Regions from separate parts of the Paenibacillus sp. P2(2022) genome, predicted to be linked through region 2. Evidence: predicted binding sites of a transcription regulator. Region 2 holds the regulator's gene; the other holds the start of a gene.
The links. The regulator CtsR, encoded in region 2, represses protease genes until heat stress. The targets are predictions, from matches to a motif close to ATGGTCAATAAAGGTCAAACA.

Region 1 (5,486 bases), on a different contig from region 2:
TACAGTTTTCCGTAGAGAATCCTTCTTCTTATGAGGAAGCTGCTATTGCAAAAGCGTTGGATAACGCTCAATCCAAAGCCAGTGCCGTAGCAAAATCAGCTAAACGCGGCTTAGGGGCTCTGGTGAATGTGACAGTAGATGGCGGGGAAGCTCAGGTTTTCACACAACGTGAGAATGCCATGTCCAAAGCGCTCATGGATATGAGTGGCGGAACAGAGATACAGTCGGGCCAAGTAACGGTGAAAGTCCAAGTGTCTGCCCAATATGAGATGAACTAGTATAGGCCATTAAACGGAGCCGCAAGCGCCTGCAACATTGCAGGGTGACTTGTTGGCTTCTTTTGTCTATTGAAACCGTTTTGTAATGAGTCTGTCATAGCTAATGGCTGTTAGGTGTACAGATTGAAATCAGTGAGTGTACAGATTGTAAACCACATACAATAGGGTATAGATATAATAAGAAAAGTGATCAAAACACATAGATAATACAGATTCACAATAGGAGGAATACTTACGATGAACAAGCATACGAAAAAATGGGGCTCAGCACTGCTGGCAGCGGGAATCTTAGCAGGGGTTGCGGTCGTTCCCGTTTCCTATATTGAGGCAGCTTCGACCAAACAGCAGCAAGCGACAACACAGCAACCAGGGGTCACCATCCAATGGAATGGTAAAACGTTGGCCGCTAAAGGTGTACAAGTGAACGGGAACACAATGATTCCAGTGGCAGCACTGCGTGATAGTTTGGGAATTCCGGTGAGCTATGACACCAAGGAAGGGACATATACAGTGGGGAGCGGGTACAACAAGCTCTATATCGTGGTCTCCTCCTCGGATGCCTATGCCAATGTGAACGGGATCAACACGCGCAGCATGGATGCCAAAATGATCGCCGGGAAGCTATATATTCCTATGAGTCTGCTGAAAGACTATCTGGGTATCGATGCGCAGTGGAATGCAACTCAGAAAACAGTAACATTGAGTAAAAGCCAGCTAAATCCGATCACAATTGCATCTCAGACGCTTCCAGCTTCGAGTAATGCAAAGGTATCCTATAAGATTAAGTATCCGCAAATCAGCGGCAGCCAGCTGAATCCTGAGGCTCAACAGGCCATTAATAATGTGCTTAAAAAGCATGCAGAGACAGTATTGGCAGCAGGCAAAAAGATGGTGGCAGAGGGAGAGGTTACAGCAGAAAGACCGTATGATTTCGAAAATGATTTTGCAATTGCCTATAATAAGGACGGTATTCTAAGTGTGATTATGCAGGACTACTCGTATACAGGTGGCGCACACGGTATGACGGCACGTAAAGGATATACGTTCTCGCTTGCTGATGGTAAGCAGTTGCAATTGTATGACGTATTGAAGGCAAATCCTAACTATAAAAAGTTCCTGAATGCTGATTTGAAGAAAAAAATTGATGCGCTCCAGGCTGGCGAAGGGTTTGAGAAATTTAAAGAGTTGGCCGCAGATCAGAATTTTTATGTGACCAACAGTGGAGTAACCATCGTGTTTGATTTGTATGATTATGCGCCATACGCTTATGGAATTCCGGAGTTTACTTACTCGTTCGCTCAACTGCTGCCTCAGGGCGGTAAGCCTTTTGCGGGACAAAATCAATAATCTGGATTAGTTATATATTGAAAATTAATAGTAAATAAAAAAGACTGCCTACCGGATACGAAAATCCGAGGCAGCCTTTTTATTTACCAGCTATTCAGAAGAAAACCACTTTTCTTATACACCTTCTGGAGAGGAGCTAGTTAACACTTTATCAATAATACCGTATTCCTTGGCATCATCAGCGGACATGAAATAGTCACGGTCTGTGTCTTTTTCGATGCGTTCCAGTGGTTGACCTGTGCGATCTGCGAGAATGCGGTTCAACTTGTCACGCATTTTCAGAATGCGACGGGCGCGAATTTCGATATCCGTTGCCTGTCCTTGTGCACCGCCTAGTGGCTGGTGAATCATAATTTCACTGTTTGGCAAGGCAAAACGTTTACCTTTGGCACCTGCATTCAGCAAGAAAGCACCCATGGAAGCAGCCATACCTACACAAATGGTAGATACGTCAGGTTTAATGTATTGCATCGTATCGAAAATGGCCATACCAGCTGTGATGGAACCGCCAGGGCTGTTAATATACAAGTGAATGTCTTTTTCAGGATCTTCAGCAGCCAAAAACAGCATTTGGGCAATAATTGAGTTGGCTACAACGTCATTGACGTCCGAGCCCAACAAAATAATGCGATCCTTCAACAGTCTGGAATAAATGTCATAGGCGCGTTCGCCGCGGTTACTTTGTTCTACTACCATAGGAACATAGCTCACGTCAAAAAACCTCCCTTAAATCGTTAGTGGATTTGGTGGATATGCCGAATACACATCCCTATTTATAAACTGTTACCGTATTAACCACATGATAAACAATTTCAAACAAAAAGTCAAAGAAAGTCAAACTATTGATTAAAAAAAGAACGCTTAGCGCTCTTTTTGGTTAAAAACATCATATGGAACATTTAGCCAATCATATAAAACGACGCGCCCGCGAGGAATCGAACCTCGATCTCAGGCTCCGGAGGCCTACGTCATATCCGTTGGACCACGGGCGCAAAGATGAATCATTACAAACAACCAACTAATTAATTGGAAACAAAGATGATTATATGATATACGGCATTGAATTGCAAGCTTTTATTACGTGCGCATATTCACATAAAAAGTTGAGAAATATAGGTTCAGATAGACTTGCATGTGAAGCAAATATTGGGTAAGATATACGTGGGACTTAAAAAGTTATCCCGGGACATTTTAAGACCAGTTAGAGATATAGCATAGAGACAGAACTTAGAAGTGTGCGGGAGTGGAAAGCATGCGAAAGATATTAGAAATACAGAAGCAGCTTCTGCCCGACCTCATGGATGTTTTGAAAAAAAGGTACACGATCCTGCATCAGATTATGCTGTCCGAAGTTATCGGACGCAGAACACTGGCAGCTTCACTGGATATGACCGAGCGCGTACTGCGCGCTGAGACTGATCTCCTTAAAGCGCAAGGGCTAATTGAGATTGAGAGTGTGGGCATGAAGGTGAGCAAAGCAGGACTGGATCTGCTGGAACAGCTGGAGCCGATTGCGAACAACTTGTTCGGCCTGTCCCAATTGGAGGATCAGATTCGTCAAGCCTACGGTTTGAGGAAGGTGGTTGTCGTTCCAGGGGATTCGGATGCTTCACCGTTAGCGAAGCAGGAGCTGGGCCGTGCTGGCGCAAAGGCGCTGCTGAGTGTTATGGATGACGAGGACGTGGTCGCTGTAACAGGTGGCACGACGATTGCAGATGTGGCGGAACAACTGGCATTACCTGCTAACGGCCCGCTTAAGGGCGGATGGTTTGTACCGGCACGCGGGGGTTTGGGAGAGAGCATGGAAATGCAGGCAAATACAATTGCCTCCACGATGGCTCGCAAGGTCGGCGCTCAATACCGTCTGCTCCATGTACCGGATTTGCTCAGCAATCATGCTTACAACTCCTTGCTTGAGGATACGAATATTCAGGATATATTAAGCCTGATTCGAGAGAGTCGTATTATCATTCACGGGATAGGCAACGCCATAGCAATGGCCCACAGACGCAAGCTTGACCCTGAAACCTTTGCCCAGATCAGCAATGAGGGTGCGGTCGCCGAATCGTTTGGTTATTATTTTAACGAAGACGGCGTCGTTGTTCACAGAATGCTGACGCTCGGACTCCGTTTGGAGGACATCAGGCGTACGGAGACGGTGTTAGGTGTGGCTGGAGGCAAGAGCAAGGCTGCTGCTATTCATGCAGTATTGCGTTTCGGACAGGAAGACATTCTTGTCACCGACGAAGGCGCTGCTGCCGAGATTGTAAGCCGTTATTTAAGAGATTGATAAGGTTTTTTAATTGTGTTGTCTTGACGGGCTTTCGGGTCTGTCTTGAATATATAAAACTAAACTAAACGAACTTTGGGAGGAACTCACTCATGACAGTTAAAGTTGGTATTAACGGTTTCGGACGTATTGGACGCCTTGCTTTCCGCCGTATTCAAGACGTAGAAGGTATTGAAGTAGTAGCAATTAACGACTTGACAGATTCCAAAATGCTGGCACATCTGTTGAAATATGATACAACACAAGGTACTTTCCAAGGACAAGTAGAAGTACATGACGGTTTCTTCAAAGTAAACGGTAAAGAAGTTAAAGTTTTGGCTAACCGTAACCCTGAAGAATTGCCTTGGGGAGACCTGGGCGTAGACATCGTTCTGGAATGCACAGGTTTCTTCACAACTAAAGAAGCTGCTGAGAAACATTTGAAAGGCGGCGCTAAAAAAGTTGTTATCTCCGCTCCAGCTACTGGCGACATGAAAACTGTCGTTTACAACGTAAACCATGAAATTCTGGACGGAACTGAAACTGTAATTTCCGGTGCTTCTTGCACAACTAACTGCTTGGCTCCTATGGCTAAAACACTGCAAGACAAATTTGGTATCGTTGAAGGCTTGATGACTACAATTCACGCTTACACTGGCGACCAAAACACTTTGGATGCTCCACATGCTAAAGGTGACTTCCGTCGTGCTCGCGCAGCAGCTGAAAACATCATCCCTAACACTACTGGTGCTGCTAAAGCAATCGGTCTGGTTATCCCTGAGCTGAAAGGTAAATTGGATGGTGCAGCTCAACGTGTTCCAGTACCAACAGGTTCCCTGACTGAGCTGGTAACAGTTCTGGAGAAAAACGTAACTGCTGAAGAAATCAACGCAGCGATGAAAGAAGCTTCCGATCCTGAAACTTACGGATACACTGAAGATCAAATCGTTTCTTCTGACATCAAAGGTCTGACTTTTGGTTCCCTGTTTGATGCAACTCAAACTAAAGTTCTGACTGTTGGCGACAAACAACTGGTTAAAACTGTAGCTTGGTACGACAACGAAATGTCCTACACTGCACAATTGATCCGTACGTTGGAATACTTCGCTAAATTGGCTAAATAAGAATTCCTTATCGAGCAACATCATAGAGCGGAAACAGGTGTTATTGTTTCCGCTCTTTATATATCAAAATGTGCCTTAAATTCCTGTTTCGTAAAATTATAAGGGTGCGGAGGAATATGGAGATGAACAAAAAGAGCGTACGTGATATAGAACTGAATGGAAAACGGGTGTTTGTTCGTGTAGATTTTAACGTTCCGGTTGAGGATGGTAAAATTACCGATGACAAGCGTATTCGCGAAACCTTGCCAACCATTAACTACCTGATTGAAAAAGGTGCAAAGGTTATTTTGGCGAGTCACTTTGGACGTCCAAAGGGTCAAGTTGTTGAATCCATGCGTCTGACTGCTGCTGGTGTGCGTTTGTCAGAACTGCTTAATAAGCCTGTTGTTAAGGTGGACGAAGCAGTTGGCGAGGCTGTTAAAGCGAAAGTGGCTGAACTGAAAAACGGCGATGTGCTATTGCTTGAAA
Region 2 (5,486 bases):
GGGAGGCATTGCTGGTGTGGCAACGTGGCCGGAAAAGCGTCGCGGAGGTATGGTTTCACGTTTGTTGACGCATGCGCTTGAAGAAATGAAGACTGCAGGACAAAGCCTTTCTTTTCTGCATCCATTTTCTTTTGCCTTCTATCGTAAATTTGGATGGGAAACGTATACTGAGTACAAAAAATACGTCATTCCAATTGATAAATTCCCTGCTAAACTTAAAACAGAAGGTATAGTCAAACGGGATATCAAAAATATTTCAGAACTAGACCAAGTGTATCAATCGTATGCTTCACGTTACAATGGTACGCTGGTACGAGATAAGGCATGGTGGCAGGAACGGATTTTAAATGAGAATTATCGAACTGTAGTATATTACACAGATGCAGGCGATTCTCAGGGATATGCACTATACAAAATAGAAGATAAACAGTTAAATTGTGATGAGTTGGTATATGAAAATGAGACGGCACGTCGGGCTTTGTGGACTTATTTTGCAAACCATGACTCAATGATAACCCAAGGTAAATTTATTTACGTTCCAGCAGATGACAATCTGCCTTTTTTACTCGATGATCCGCGAATTCAACAGGAAACGGTGCCTTATTTTATGGGGCGTATTGTGGATGCTGTTGCTTTTGTAGAGAGATACCCTTTTGAGCAGATTGGAGAGGAAACAAGTTTAACCTTACATCTGACAGATCGGTATGCTCCTTGGAATGAAGGAGTATGGAGATTAACGATTACTACGGAGGGGCAAGGACATCTGGCAAGAGTGGATACAAGTAATTTGCCTGAGAACGATACAGTAGCTGACTTGGAACTGGGAATTCAGTCATTAACAACTTTAATGCTCGGCTACCAGCAAGCTGATAACCTGTTTAATTGGGGGCGCATTGAAGGAAGCAGTGAGTCTGTGGCTGCACTTAAACGTGTAATACCAACAAAACAAACGTTCCTATTGGATTTTTTCTGATAAAGGCCCAATTAGATTTTCTTAATGCCCAACTCTTTTTAACCAAATTGGATGTGGGATATCATAATTATTCAAAGCTCTTCCATAATGGGAGAGTTTTTTTATTCTATAGTATAAAACATAATTAGATTGCGAAAAATGGTATTGACCCCTTGGCAAAAATGAAATTTGTGCTATAATACGAATATAGTCAAAGAAAGTCAAAGTCAATCAGAACCAGTGTGAATCTACAGAAGTATAGCAATAATGACATGCTTTGCGTATAGTTAGGAGCTGCTTCTTATGGACAGAAGAGAAGTGTATGATTTATCGCAAATAAAGGTCACACTAGAAACGAAACGGTACAATTCCAATGGATGTAGAACAGGCAATAGCCTGAATACAGCTTAGATTCGTGACTATACCGTTTGGTTAAGTTCAATATACGGCGGACTCTGTGGAGCGTGAAATGTATTTGAATACTTGCGTTTCCGTTAGTGGAGGATGATGAAATGCGCAATGTTTCCGACATTATTGAACAATATTTGAAGAGCATGCTGCTGGAAAGTCCCCAAGGCTTAGTGGAGATTCAGCGCAATGATCTGGCTGACCGCTTTTCCTGCGTACCGTCGCAAATTAATTATGTAATTAGTACCCGGTTTACGCTGGAAAAAGGTTATGTGGTGGAAAGTAAACGCGGTGGTGGAGGTTATATTCGGATTCAGCGAATTCAATTACCTGCACAGCATGCGATCCATACACACCTTCATCAGAGCATCGGGGAGGAAATTAGCCAATCGGCAGCAGAAGGATTGATTTATCAGTTAGAGGAAGCTCATTTTTTAAGCAAAAGGGAAGCTGGTCTAATAAAGGCTGCTTTATCAAGAGATACGTTATTGCTGAAGCTTCCCTATCGTGACCAACTGCGAGCAAGATTGCTTAAGGCTATGCTGATCTCGTTGCTGGCGGCCAAATAGCTAGTATCCATTAACCAGTGAATAGAGATTTGCAATTCAGATGTAGGGATTTGTAAAAATCCTGACGTTGAAGGAGGTGCTTTTATGCTGTGCCAAGAATGTAATATGCGGCCGGCAACTTTGCATTTCACCAAAATTGTGAATGGCGAAAAGACAGAGTTTCATATTTGTGAGACATGTGCGAAGGAAAAAGGGGAGATGATCCCTGGAACACCTAATGGCTTTTCGATTCATAGCTTGTTGTCGGGGATGTTGGATTTTGACTCCAGCACTAAAAGCCAGTCTTCAGGTCACAGTGTTCCCCAAAATCTACAATGCAAGGATTGCGGTATGACTTATACACAGTTTAGTAAGCTAGGACGCTTTGGATGTCCATCATGCTATCAATATTTTGATAGTCGTCTGGACCCTCTGTTCAAGCGTGTGCATGGTAGTACGAGTCATGTTGGGAAGGTTCCGGTCCGTACTGGAGGCCGATTAAAGGTTAAACGGCAAATTGATGATTTGAAAAAAGAGATGCAACAACACATTGTACAGGAAGAATTCGAATCAGCTGCTGAGCTTAGGGATCAAATCAGAAAGCTTGAAAAAGAAATGACTGAAGAGTAAAGTTTGTGAAGAGTAGGAGGGAATGCGTGATGCCCAATATCCGATTTACGGAAAAGCCGCTAAGTGATTGGATGCGTGGTGATGCTGCGGATTCGGAGATTGTCATTAGCAGCCGGGTAAGAATTGCGCGTAACTTGCAGCATCTGCCTTTTCCCATGCTTGCTACCAATCAGCAGTCGGAAGAAGTGCTTCAACGCTTAACGGATATCCTTCAGTATGATGATTTGGGTCGTTTTGGTACTTTTCATACCTTGAAAATATCCGAGTTGGATGAGATCGACAAGCAGGTACTGGTTGAGAAGCACTTGATTAGTCCTAATTTGGCGAACGAATCTCGCAACGGTGCTGTGTTGATTAGTGATGATGAATCAGTTAGTGTTATGATAAATGAAGAGGATCATTTGCGTATTCAGTGCTTATATCCCGGATGTCAGGTTAGAGAAGCTTGGGAACGCGCTATGGTCATTGATGATGCATTTGAAGCGCATGTTGATTATGCATTTGATGATCGGAGAGGTTTTCTGACCAGTTGTCCGACGAATGTCGGCACAGGTATGAGAGCTTCGGTGATGATGCATTTGCCCGCATTGGTCATGACTCATCAAATCAATCGTATATTGTCCGCTGTTTCACAGGTGGGTCTTACAGTTCGCGGTATTTATGGTGAAGGCAGCGAAGCAGTTGGGAATTTGTTTCAGGTATCCAATCAGATTACCTTGGGACAAACCGAAGCGGAAATTATCGAGAATCTACATGGCGTGGTGCTGCAAATTATAGAGCACGAACGTTCTGCCAGAGAACGATTGATGAATGAATCCATGCTGCGGATTACAGATCGGGTGATGCGTTCATTCGGTATTTTGTCATATGCAGCAGTTTTGGATTCCAAGGAGGCTGCACAGCGGCTGTCCGATGTACGTCTCGGTGTAGATTTAGGAATTTTGGAGCGTCCTTCCATTGCAGCGATGAATGAGCTTAATGTGATGACGCAACCCGGCTTTTTACAAAAAAGCTTTGGGGATAAAATGAATACCGGTGAGCGCGATATGTACCGGGCGAAGCTGATCCGGCAAAAATTAGGCACAACCCTTTAATATATAGAATGAACTGAAATACACACTGTGGAGGTGCAGGATATATGATGTTTGGAAGATTTACGGAACGTGCACAGAAAGTGCTTGCCTTGGCCCAGGAAGAAGCTGTTCGATTGGGACACAACAACATTGGCACAGAGCACATTTTGCTAGGACTCATTCGTGAAGGTGAAGGAATAGCAGCGAAAGCCTTAATCGGTTTAGGGCTGGGACTGGAAAAAATTCAGGATGAAGTGGAAACACTGATTGGACGCGGTCAAGAACAACCGACGAACATTGCCTATACTCCACGTGCCAAGAAAGTCATTGAGCTGTCTATGGACGAAGCACGTAAATTGGGTCATACCTATGTAGGTACCGAGCATATTTTGCTAGGTCTTATTCGTGAAGGTGAAGGCGTAGCAGCACGTGTACTGAACAACCTGGGTATCAGTCTGAACAAAGCGCGTCAGCAAGTGCTTCAATTGCTCGGCAGCAGCGAGGCGGTTTCCAGCCATCACGGTGCTCCAGCTAATGTCAGCACACCAACTCTGGACAGTCTGGCACGCGATCTGACGGCTTCTGCGAAGGAAAATAACCTGGACCCCGTTATTGGGCGCAGCAAGGAAATTGAGCGCGTTATTCAAGTGCTCAGCCGTCGTACAAAGAACAATCCTGTTTTGATCGGTGAACCTGGGGTAGGTAAAACGGCGATTGCCGAAGGATTGGCACAAAAAATCATAGCGAATGAGATTCCCGAAACGTTGCGCGACAAACGCGTAATGACACTCGATATGGGTTCTGTAGTAGCAGGTACTAAGTATCGTGGTGAATTTGAGGATCGCTTGAAGAAGATTATGGACGAGATTCGTCAAGCTGGAAATATCGTATTGTTCATTGATGAGCTGCATACGCTGATTGGTGCTGGTGGAGCGGAAGGCGCAATTGATGCGTCCAACATCCTGAAACCTGCTCTGGCACGTGGCGAGCTGCAATGTATCGGTGCCACAACGCTGGATGAATATCGCAAATATATTGAGAAAGATGCTGCTTTGGAGCGTCGTTTTCAACCTATTACAGTGGATCAACCTTCTCCGGAAGAAGCGATTCAAATCTTGTATGGTCTGCGCGACCGTTACGAAGCGCATCACCGTGTGAAAATCACTGATGAGGCTATTGAAGCTGCAGTAAGATTGTCAGATCGTTATATTACGGATCGCTTCCTACCGGATAAGGCTATTGACCTTATTGATGAAGCGGGCTCCAAGGTAAGGCTGAATTCCTATACAGTACCGCCAAACCTGAAACAGCTGGAAAACCGTCTGGAAGATATCCGTAAGGAAAAAGATTCAGCGGTACAAAGCCAGGAGTTTGAAAAGGCAGCTGCGCTGCGCGATACAGAGCAAAAAATTCGTGAAGAGCTGGATGTCACTAAAAACCAATGGAAAGAACAACAGGGGCGTACAGATTCCGAAGTTACACCAGAGGATATTGCTCAGGTTGTTGCCATCTGGACTGGTGTCCCAGTCAGCAAGCTGAAGGAAGAAGAAACACATCGTTTGCTGAATATGGAGCAACTGTTGCATGAACGGGTGATTGGGCAGGACGAAGCTGTTAAGGCAGTAAGTCGGGCGATTCGCCGGGCACGCGCCGGTCTGAAAGATCCGAAACGTCCAATCGGCTCCTTTATTTTCCTCGGTCCAACTGGGGTTGGTAAAACAGAGCTGGCACGCGCCTTGGCTGAATCTATGTTTGGTGATGAAAATGCGGTTATCCGTATTGATATGTCCGAATATATGGAGAAACACTCCACATCCCGTTTGGTAGGAGCGCCTCCAGGGTACGTAGGATATGAAGAAGGTGGCCAACTGACTG

Region 1: a site for CtsR is predicted at 2,446-2,466, ahead of clpP (ATP-dependent Clp endopeptidase proteolytic subunit ClpP). Genes of this name have one in related genera too.

Annotation. Positions count from the first base shown of each region.
Region 1 covers NZ_JAKWFI010000007.1:24,641-30,126, forward strand. Annotated here, with positions in the region: gene MMB75_RS19950 (SIMPL domain-containing protein) at 1-278, shown strand, start outside; gene MMB75_RS19955 (PdaC/SigV domain-containing protein) at 516-1,625, shown strand; gene clpP (ATP-dependent Clp endopeptidase proteolytic subunit ClpP) at 1,740-2,336, opposite strand; tRNA gene MMB75_RS19965 (tRNA-Arg) at 2,546-2,617, opposite strand; gene MMB75_RS19970 (sugar-binding transcriptional regulator) at 2,878-3,915, shown strand; gene gap (type I glyceraldehyde-3-phosphate dehydrogenase) at 4,008-5,018, shown strand; gene MMB75_RS19980 (phosphoglycerate kinase) at 5,141-5,486, shown strand, end outside.
Region 2 covers NZ_JAKWFI010000015.1:56,301-61,786, reverse strand. Annotated here, with positions in the region: gene MMB75_RS24800 (GNAT family N-acetyltransferase) at 1-973, shown strand, start outside; gene MMB75_RS24795 (CtsR family transcriptional regulator) at 1,465-1,929, shown strand; gene mcsA (protein-arginine kinase activator protein McsA) at 2,014-2,538, shown strand; gene mcsB (protein-arginine kinase McsB) at 2,568-3,632, shown strand; gene clpC (ATP-dependent protease ATP-binding subunit ClpC) at 3,677-5,486, shown strand, end outside.